Sediminicoccus sp. KRV36: one gene and its partner. Each later gene encodes a partner of the first gene's protein in a complex. Links are inferred from orthologs where the notes say so. Each region holds a gene or a part of one and is shown in the gene's direction. Other genes may lie near its edges.

The links.
Region 2: the proteins of ccmA (region 1) and LHU95_RS03175 are in contact, whole or in part, in a solved structure (PDB 8CE8), measured with the Escherichia coli proteins. The link is inferred for Sediminicoccus sp. KRV36 from one-to-one orthologs.

What each region holds. Positions count from the first base shown.
Region 1 is NZ_CP085081.1:4,369,548-4,375,637, reverse strand. What follows is about bases 1,695-4,504. They hold ccmA (heme ABC exporter ATP-binding protein CcmA), read left to right. Parts: upstream 1,695-2,697; coding sequence 2,698-3,312; downstream 3,313-4,504. Other genes in these bases: LHU95_RS20850 (hypothetical protein), read left to right, coding at 4,170-4,504; ccmB (heme exporter protein CcmB), read left to right, coding at 3,440-4,090; acnA (aconitate hydratase AcnA), read right to left, coding at 1,695-2,652. Also shown: more of acnA, read right to left, coding at 1-1,694; more of LHU95_RS20850, read left to right, coding at 4,505-4,529; LHU95_RS20845 (hypothetical protein), read right to left, coding at 4,628-5,020; DNA repair protein RadA, read left to right, coding at 5,193-6,090. UniProt on the Escherichia coli protein: Part of the ABC transporter complex CcmAB involved in the biogenesis of c-type cytochromes; once thought to export heme, this seems not to be the case, but its exact role is uncertain. Responsible for energy coupling to the transport system.
Region 2 is NZ_CP085081.1:662,588-666,212, forward strand. The notes cover bases 1-2,983. They hold LHU95_RS03175 (heme ABC transporter permease), read left to right. Parts: upstream 1-1,087; coding sequence 1,088-1,879; downstream 1,880-2,983. Other genes in these bases: LHU95_RS03160 (tripartite tricarboxylate transporter substrate binding protein), read right to left, coding at 1-28; LHU95_RS03165 (Rieske (2Fe-2S) protein), read right to left, coding at 144-500; LHU95_RS03170 (EVE domain-containing protein), read right to left, coding at 497-925; ccmE (cytochrome c maturation protein CcmE), read left to right, coding at 2,022-2,549; LHU95_RS03185 (heme lyase CcmF/NrfE family subunit), read left to right, coding at 2,569-2,983. Also shown: more of LHU95_RS03185, read left to right, coding at 2,984-3,625. UniProt on the Escherichia coli protein: Required for the export of heme to the periplasm for the biogenesis of c-type cytochromes.

The sequences.
Region 1 (6,090 bases):
GATGCCGCCATTACGGTAGTATTCGACCTCATCGGCCGTATCCACGCGGCACAGCACCTCGGTCTTCATCACATGCCCATCGGCGCGGGTGATGACCATTTCCAGCATCATGCGGGGCTTCAGTTCCTCGACGCCGAGGATCTCCACCACCTCATCGCCGCGCAGCGAGAGCGTCGTGCGGCTCTCACCCGGCTTGAAGACCAGCGGCAGCACGCCCATGCCGACGAGGTTGGAGCGGTGGATGCGCTCGAAGCTTTCCGCGATCACGGCCTTCACGCCGAGCAGGAAGGTGCCCTTCGCCGCCCAGTCGCGGGAGGAGCCGGTGCCGTATTCCTTGCCGCCGAAGACGACCAGCGGCACGCCCTCTTCCTTGTAGCGCATCGCGACATCGTAGATGGGGGCCACATCGCCCGAGGGGTAGTGCTTGCTGATGCCGCCCTCGATGCCGGGGACCATCTCGTTCTTGATGCGGATATTGGCGAAGGTGCCGCGCATCATCACCTGGTGGTTGCCGCGCCGTGCGCCATAGCTGTTGAAATCGCTCGGGCGGACCTGGTGTTCCAGCAGATATTCCCCGGCCGGGCTCGACTTGCGGATATTGCCCGCGGGCGAGATGTGGTCGGTGGTGATGCTGTCCCCCAGCAGGCCCAGGATGCGCGCCCCCTTGATGGAAGCGAGCGGCTTCACATCCATCGTCATGCCCTCGAAATAGGGCGGGTTCTGCACATAGGTGGAGCCGCCATTCCAGCGATAGGTGTCGCTGTCCGCATCCACCTTGATCGCCTGCCACTGCGCCGGCCCCTTGAACACGTCCGAGTAGCGCGACATGAACATCTTGCGCGTCAGCACTTCGTGAACGACGTTGTTCACCTCCTCCTGCGTCGGCCAGATATCCAGCAGCATGACGGGCTTGCCGTCGGAGCCCACACCGATCGGGTCCTTCGACATGTCGATCTTCACCGTGCCGGCCAGCGCGTAAGCCACGACCAGCGGCGGTGAGGCCAGGTAGTTGGCGCGCACATTGGCATGTACGCGGCCTTCGAAGTTGCGGTTGCCCGAGAGCACGCCGGCGACGACCAGCTTGTTCTGCTCGATGGCTTCCACCATCGGCTCCGGCAGCGGGCCGGAATTGCCGATGCAGGTGGTGCAGCCATAGCCCACGGTCTGGAAGCCCAGCGCGTCGAGGTCGGCGGTCAGGTTCGCGCCGTCCAGGTAGTCGGTGACGACCTGGCTGCCAGGGGCGAGCGAGGTCTTCACCCAGGGCTTCGGCCGCAGGCCCTTGGCGCGCGCCTTGCGGGCCACAAGCCCGGCCGCGACCAGCACATAGGGGTTGGAGGTGTTGGTGCAGGAGGTGATGGCCGCGATCACGACATCGCCATGGCCCAGATCGAAATTCGCCTCCTCCACCGGCACCCGCTTGTTGGCCTCATCGCCCGGAACGCCCATCGCACCCGAGGCGAGGTCCTTGGCGAAGGAGGTGCCGACGGAACCCAGCGCCACGCGGTCCTGCGGGCGCTTCGGGCCGGCCATGGAGGGTTCGACGCTCGCGAGGTCGAGTTCCAGCGTGTCGGAAAACACCGGATCGGGCGTGTTCTCGTCGCGGAACATGCCCTGCGCCTTGCAGTATTCGCGCACCAGCTTGATGCGATGCTCGTCCCGGCCGGAAAGCATCAGGTAGCTGAGGGTCATCTCATCCACCGGGAAGAAGCCGCAGGTGGCGCCATATTCGGGCGCCATGTTCGCGATGGTCGCGCGGTCGGCCAGCGGCATGTGCGCGAGGCCGGGACCAAAGAACTCGACGAACTTGCCGACAACGCCCTTCTTGCGGAGCATCTGCGTGACCGTCAGCACCATGTCGGTCGCGGTCACACCCTCGCGCAGCTTGCCGGAGAGCTTGAAGCCGATCACATCGGGGATGAGCATGGCGATGGGCTGGCCGAGCATGGCGGCCTCGGCCTCGATGCCGCCGACACCCCAGCCCAGCACGCCCAGGCCGTTGATCATCGTCGTGTGGCTGTCCGTGCCGTAGCAGCTGTCCGGATAGACGAAGGTCTCGCCGGCGATGGTGTTGGTCCAGACCACCTGGCCCAGATATTCCAGGTTCACCTGGTGGCAGATGCCGGTGCCGGGCGGCACCACGCGGAAATTGTCGAAGGCTTCCTGGCCCCAGCGCAGGAACTCATAGCGCTCGCCATTGCGCTCGAACTCGATATCCACGTTTTTCTGCAGCGAGGTGGCGGTGCCGGAGACATCCACCATCACCGAGTGGTCAATCACCAGATCCACCGGCACCAGCGGGTTCACCTTGCGCGGATCACCACCCAGGCTGAGCAGCGCATCGCGCATGGCGGCGAGGTCCACCACGGCGGGAACGCCGGTAAAATCCTGCAGCAGAATGCGCGCGGGCTTGAAGGGAACTTCCTTTTCGGAATGGCCTTCCTTCACCCATTCGGCGATGGCGTGGGCATCGGCCACGGTGTAGCTGCTGCCATTCTCGAAGCGCAGCACGTTCTCCAGCAGCACCTTGAGCGAGAAGGGCAGGCGCGACAGGTCGCCGATCTGCTTGGCCGCTTCCGGCAGGCTGAAATAATGATAGGTCTTGCCATCTACTGAAAGCTGACGCGCCGTCTTGAGGGTGTCGGTGCTGCTCATGATTTTCTTCCTCACTCTTGCGCCGCGCTTTTAAGCATGGCCCTGTTGAATGGTCCATGGAGGCCGCCCCTGCTGCAAGCGCGTGAATTGGCCTGTTGGCGGGCGGAACGTCTGGTTTTTGCCGGACTCTCCTTCGAGGTTTCCCCTGGCGAGGCGCTTTTGCTGACCGGCGCGAATGGCGCGGGCAAGTCCTCGCTGCTGCGGCTGCTGGCCGGTTTGATCCCCGCCGCCGAGGGTTCATTGCTCTGGGATGGCGTGGATGCCTGGGCGGACCTGCCCGCGCATGGGGCGAGGCTGCGCTATCTTGGCCATCAGGATGCGCTGAAGCCGGCGTTGACGGCGCGGGAAAACCTGGAATTCTTCGCCCGCCTCACCGGCGGGGACGTGGCGGCGGCGCTGGCCGCGCTGGATCTGGGTGGGCTGGCGGAACTGCCGGCACGGGTTCTTTCCTCCGGTCAGAAGCGGCGGCTGGCCCTGGCGCGCCTGGCTCTGGCGCCGGCGGGGCTGTGGTTGCTGGATGAGCCTTCGGTGGGGCTGGATGCGGCCTCGGTCGCGCGGCTCGGGCCTATTTTCGCGGCGCATCGGGCGGCGGGCGGCATGGTCCTGGCGGCGACGCATCTGCCCCTGCCGCTGCCCGATGCGCGGGAGCTGCGGTTGTGATCAAGGCGCCGCCCGCCACCCTGCGCACCCCGCGGCCGCCCTTTCGGCGCCGGGTGAGGGGCTGGATGGACCTGCCCGATTCAACCCCGCGGGCGAAGCCGCCCTCCGGCTTTCGGGCGGGTTGGCCATGATTCCGCTCCTCGTTCGGGAACTGCGCCTCGCCATTCGCCATCCGGCCGATACGCTGTCGGCCGTGATGTTCTTCGTGCTGGTTTCGGCGATGTTTCCCTTCGGCGTCGGGCCCTCGCCCGAATTGCTCGCGCGCCTCGCCCCCGGCGTCCTGCTGGCCGCGGCGCTGCTGGCGGCGCTGCTGCCGCTGGACCGCTTGTTCGGCGCCGAGGCGGAGGATGGTTCGCTCGACCAATTGCTGCTCTCCGGCCTGCATCCGGCCGGCATCGCGGCGGCCAAGGCGCTGGGGCACTGGGTCACCACCGGCATTCCGCTGGTGCTGGCCACACCGCTGGCCGCCGCCTTGCTCAACCTGCCGACCGATGCCTGGCCGGCGGCCATGCTGGCGCTGGGGCTCGCTTCGGCCATCCTGTCCGTCTTCGGGGCCGCCGGCGCGGCGCTGACGCTGGGGGCCAGGCGCGGCGGCGTGCTGCTGCCGTTGCTGGTACTGCCGCTTTCCATCCCGGCGGTGATTTTCGGCGCCGCGGCCATCGAGGCGGCGGCCAGCGGGCTGGAAGCGCGGCCTTATCTGCTGCTGCAAGCCGCGATGCTGGCCTTTGCGGCCCCCTTGGCGCCCCTGGCGGCGGGCGCGGCCCTGCGCGGCGACTGAAAAAGCGCCGGCGCGTTTAGCTGGCCGTTAATCTCCATCCCATAGAACGGGATCATTCTCACTCGGATGGAGCAATCCCATGCGTCGCATTCTCTCCCTGGCCGCCTTCGTCTGCCTGCTGGCGGGCCCCGCCTTCGGCGCGGCGGGCACGCTCTGCGGCGGCCGTGTCGAATTGCTGTCCGTCAGCCCGCAATGGAATGAGCAGGCGCCGGGCCGGGCCGCCATCGGCCTGCGCGTCACCGTGGCCAACCGCACGGGCGAGGCGATCCTGCTGCAACCCGTGCTGATGGCCGGGGGCCGGCCGCAGCAGGGGCCGCCCATGATGCTGGTGCGCCACGGCGAGACGGTCTTCGCCCTGCGCCTGCCCGCGGACCAGCAACCCGGCCTGCCGCCGGAGACGCTGATCCGCGCGCTGGGCGCTTCCTGCCGCTTGAGCTGAGGGGGTCCCGGCGGGACCAAAGGGGGGGGAACGTCCCGCCGGGTTGCCGCCGCGCTGGGGGGGTAGGCTGCGCGACGACCTGGTCAGGGAAGCCTGCCTCAGCGGCAGGCCACCCGGGTTCCTGCGGCCAGGTCCATCGGAACGGCGGGGCCGCCCGTGCCGCTGGGGTTGTTCAGGCTCGCCACGCCCAGCAGGATGGATTGGGACGTGCCCCACGGGCCGAGCCGCGTGAAGTGGGTGCCATTCTGCCGGCTCTGCACGCGATGGTCGTTGAAGGTCACGGCGAAGGTGACATTCTCGCCCACCGTGCTTTGCAGGATGAGGTAGTAGTTCACCGTGCTGCGCGTGCTGGTGGATTGGGTGGTGCTGTAGAAGCTCGCCGCCTGCAGCTTGCCATTGCAATAGGGGTTCCCCTGGGCCGCCGCTTCGCTCATCGGCAGCATCGCCATCGCGCTGGCTGCGGCCATGGCCATCATCAGGTGCTTTCTCATTGGTTTTCTCCTTGCTGATCCAGTTCGGTTGGCGGGATCGCTGTTCCGATGACGCAACACTATGCGCCGGCCGCCAGCCTGGCCAATATGTTCAGGCATCGCCACTCATCGGTGGTGCCTATCGCCCGGGCTGGCTTGCGAAGCGGCATTGTTCTATTTATGTTCTTACGCCATGGCCAAGGACCGCTCCCGCTTCATCTGCCAATCCTGCGGTGCTTCCCATGTGAAATGGCAGGGCCGCTGCGATGGCTGCGGCGAGTGGAACACCCTGGTCGAGGAGAGCACCGCGCCGCGCAGCCCGGGCCCCGCGGGCAAGGCGCCACCGGGGCGCGGCATCACCTTCGTGGGCCTGGCCGGCGAGACCGCGCCGCCGCCGCGCCACCTGACCGGGATCGCTGAGCTGGACCGCGTTCTGGGCGGCGGCTTCGTGCCGGCCTCGGCCGTGCTGGTGGGTGGGGATCCGGGCATCGGCAAATCCACCATCCTGTTGCAGGCGGCGGCGCGCATGGCGATGGCGGGCAAGCGCGTTCTCTACATCTCGGGCGAGGAAGCGGTGGCCCAGGTGCGCATGCGCGCGCGGCGCCTCGGCTTGGCGGATGCGCCCATGGCGCTGGCCGCCGCCTCGGCTTTGCGGGACATCCTGGCCAGTCTGGAAGCCGAGGATGAAGCCACCCTGGTCGTGATCGATTCCATCCAGACCATGTGGCTGGACGCGCTGGATTCGGCGCCGGGCACCGTCGCCCAGGTCCGCACCTGCGCGGCCGAGCTGATCCGCTGCGCCAAGGCGCGGGGCTTTGCCCTCGTGCTGGTGGGGCACGTCACCAAGGAGGGCACGCTGGCTGGCCCGCGCGTGCTGGAGCACATGGTGGACGCGACGCTCTATTTCGAAGGTGATCGCGGGCACCAGTTCCGCATCCTGCGCGCCACCAAGAACCGCTTCGGCGCGACGGACGAAATCGGCGTGTTTGAAATGACCGAGGGCGGGCTGGTGGAAGTCTCCAACCCCTCGGCGCTGTTCCTGGCCGAGCGGCGCGGCAATATCTCGGGCTCGGCGGTGTTTGCCGGGCTGG
Region 2 (3,625 bases), 3.7 Mb from region 1 along the record:
GCAAAGCGCGGCGGGTGAAAGCGTTCATGCAGGGGGTTCCCTCTGTTGGGGACTGAAATTTCCTCGGGTCAGACCCTACCAGCGTGAATCATCCGGTCAAACCCCCGCCCCCTCAAATCCCGCCCCCTCAAATCCCGGCCCCCTCAAATCCCGGCATCGGGCGGAATGCGGATTTCCCCGTCCGTGATGCGCACCTCCACCGCTTCCAGCGCATCGCCGATGCAGGGGCCGGAGACGCATTCCCCATCCTCGATCCGGAACCGCGCGCCATGCGCGGCACAGACGATCATCTCCCGCTTGCGGTCGAGGAAGCGGTCCGGCACGGGCTCCAGCGGCAGGCCGATATGCGGGCAGGAATTCACATAGACCAGCACGCGGGCACCACGCCGGATGGCAAAGAGGCCGGTGAAGCCGCCCGGCGGGGCGGGGAAGCCGCGCGCCTCGCCATCCGGGATCTCGTCCAGGCGGCAGAGCACGCGCCAATCGGCGGCGTCCTTCATGCCCCGGCCATCTCCAGGATCACGGCAGCGTGCTCCGGGCTGATCGGCATGACGGAGAGGCGGGACTGGCGGATCAGGCCGATGCCCTCCAGCCGCGGCTCGGCCTTGATGGCGGCGAGCGTGACGGGCTGCGGCAGTTTCGAGACGGTCTTCACATCCACGCAGACCCAGCGCCCCGTCTCATCCGTGGGGTCGGGATAGGCCACGCGCGCCACCTCGACGATGCCGACCACCTCCTTGCCGATATTGGAGTGGTAGAAGAAGACGCGGTCGCCCTTCTGCATGGCCTTCAGGAAATTCGCGGCCTGGGCGTTGCGCACGCCGGTCCAGGGCTCGACCCCGTTGGCCACCTGCTGTTCCCAGCCGAAGACATCGGGCTCGGATTTCACGAGGAAACTGGGCTGGGCGGGCTTTGGCTTGGCCATGGGTTTCTTTGCGGCGCGATGTGGCGATTGGCTGAAGGCTTCGCATATGTGCGGTGGCCGTGCCAATGGGGCGGAGATCATTCCGCTGGGCGATCTTTTCCCTGGCGGATGCCTGGGGCGGGGGCGCTTCAATCCTTTGGCGCATCTGCCTATGGTGGTGCTGTGGAAAACGTCGCTCACACTCCGCGATCCTCAGGGTCGCTGCATCGTTTCGCCAATCCCGGCCGCTTCCTGCGGCTGACGGAGCGTTGGCTGCCCTGGCTTTCGGGCGCCGCCCTGGTCGTGCTGGGCATCGGCGTGGTCTGGGGGCTCTGGCTCGCGCCGAAGGATTGGCAGCAGGGCGAGACGGTGCGGATCATGTTCGTGCATGTGCCGATGGCCTGGCTGGCGATGGGCGGCTACACCGGCCTTGCGATCCTCTCGATCATGTCGCTGATCTGGCGGCACCCGCTGGCGGACCTCACCGCGCGGGAGCTTTCGCCGATCGGCGCGGCGGTCACGGCGCTGTGCCTGCTGACGGGCAGCCTCTGGGGCCGGCCGATGTGGGGCACCTGGTGGGTCTGGGATGCGCGGCTGACCTCGGTTCTGGTGCTGTTTTTCCTCTGGCTCGGCCATGCGGCGCTGGTGCGCGCCTTTGACGACCCGGAGCGCGGGGCGCGCATGGGCGCGATCCTGGCGCTGGTGGGCGTGGTGAACGTGCCCATCGTGAAGTTCAGCGTGGATTGGTGGAACACGCTGCACCAGCCGGCGAGTGTCACGCGCCTCAATGCGCCGGGGATGCATGTGGACATCCTCTATCCGCTGCTGTGGTGCACGCTGGGATTTACGCTGGCCTTCATGGCGGTGACCTTGGCCGCGACGCGCGCCGCCGTGATGGAGCGCCGCGTCCGCGCCCTGCAGATGGCCGCCGCCCGCCGCGCCGATGCGCCTGCCCTGCGGAGTGTGGAAGCGTGAGCACGCATTGGCTGCATGTGCTGCTGAGCTGGGGCGCGGTGCTTTGCGTTTTCGCGATCCTCGCCATATCCGCGATGGGCCGGCATCGTGCGGCCAGGCGGCAACTCGCCCAATTGGAACGCCACCCCTTGGAACTCCGGAAATGACGCGGAAGAAGCGCCGGCTCTATATCCTCCTGCTTTGCGCCATCGGGCTTGGCAGCGCCACGGCGCTGACACTGACGGCGTTCCAGGACAATCTCGTTTTCTTCCGCTCGCCTTCGGATATCGCGCGGGAAGCGCCGCCCCCGGGACGCTCCTTCCGCCTGGGCGGGCTGGTCGAGGCCGGCAGCGTGCAGCGCCAGGGCGAAGACCAGGGCCGCCCGGCGATCCATTTCCGTGTGACCGATGGCGCGCATGTGGTGCCGGTGATTTTCACCGGCGTCCTGCCCGATCTGTTCCGCGAGGGGCAGGGCGTGGTGACCCAGGGGATGATGGGCGCGGATGGCACCTTCCGGGCCCGCGAAGTCCTCGCCCGGCATGACGAGACCTATATGCCGCCCGAGGTGGCCGATGCGCTGAAACGCTCGGGCCATTGGAATCCGGCCCAGGGCGCCGCCCCCGCGCCGGCGACCTGGAACACGCTGGACCCGGCACGCCCGCAGGCCAACCCGCCGCGAAGCGGCTCATGATCAATCTGGATATCGGCTCATGATTCCCGAACTTGGCCATTTCGCGCTGATCCTGGCGGCGATGCTCGCCATCGCGCAGTCCGGCCTGCCGCTCTGGGGCGCGCAGCGGGGCGATTCGCGGCTGATGGGGGCCGCCGCACCCTTGGCGCTGGCCGGCTTCGTCGCCATCGTCATCAGCTTCGCGGCGCTGATCTGGTCCTATGCGATGAATGACACGACGGTGGTGAACGTCGTCGCCAACAGCCATTCGGCCAAGCCGATGCTGTTCAAGATCACCGGCACCTGGGGCAATCACGAGGGCTCGATGATCCTCTGGGTCATGGTGCTGGCCGGGTGCAGCGCGGCGGTGGCCGGCTTTGGCGGCGGCTTGCCCTCGGCCCTGCAGGCGCGGGTGCTGGGCGTGATGGGGCTGATTTCGCTGGGCTTCCTCGCCTTCATCCTGTTCACCTCCAACCCCTTCGAGCGGATCTGGCCGCCGCCGCCGGATGGCCAGGGGCTGAACCCGCTGTTGCAGGATATCGGCCTCGCGATCCATCCGCCGCTGCTCTACCTCGGCTATGTGGGTTACGCGGTGACCTTCGCCTTCGCCGTGGCCGCGTTGATCGAGGGGCGCGTGGACGCCGCCTGGGGCCGCTGGGTGCGGCCCTGGTCGCTGGCCGCCTGGTCCTTCCTGACCATGGGCATCTCCATCGGCTCCTGGTGGGCCTATTATGAGCTCGGCTGGGGCGGCTACTGGTTCTGGGATCCAGTGGAGAACGCCTCGCTGCTGCCCTGGCTGGCCGGCACGGCGCTGCTGCATTCGGCCATCGTGGTCGAGAAGCGCGAGGCGCTGAAGATCTGGACCGTGCTGCTGGCGCTGCTGGCCTTCGCGCTCAGCCTGCTCGGCACCTTCCTGGTGCGTTCGGGCGTCCTGAATTCGGTGCATTCCTTCGCTTCCGACCCGGCGCGCGGCATTTTCATCCTGTGCCTGCTCGGCATCTACATCGCGGGTGCCTTCGCGCTCTTTGCCTGGCGCGCGCCCGCCATGGCGCCGGCCGGCGTCTTCGCGCCGATCTCGCGGGAGGGCGGGATCGTGC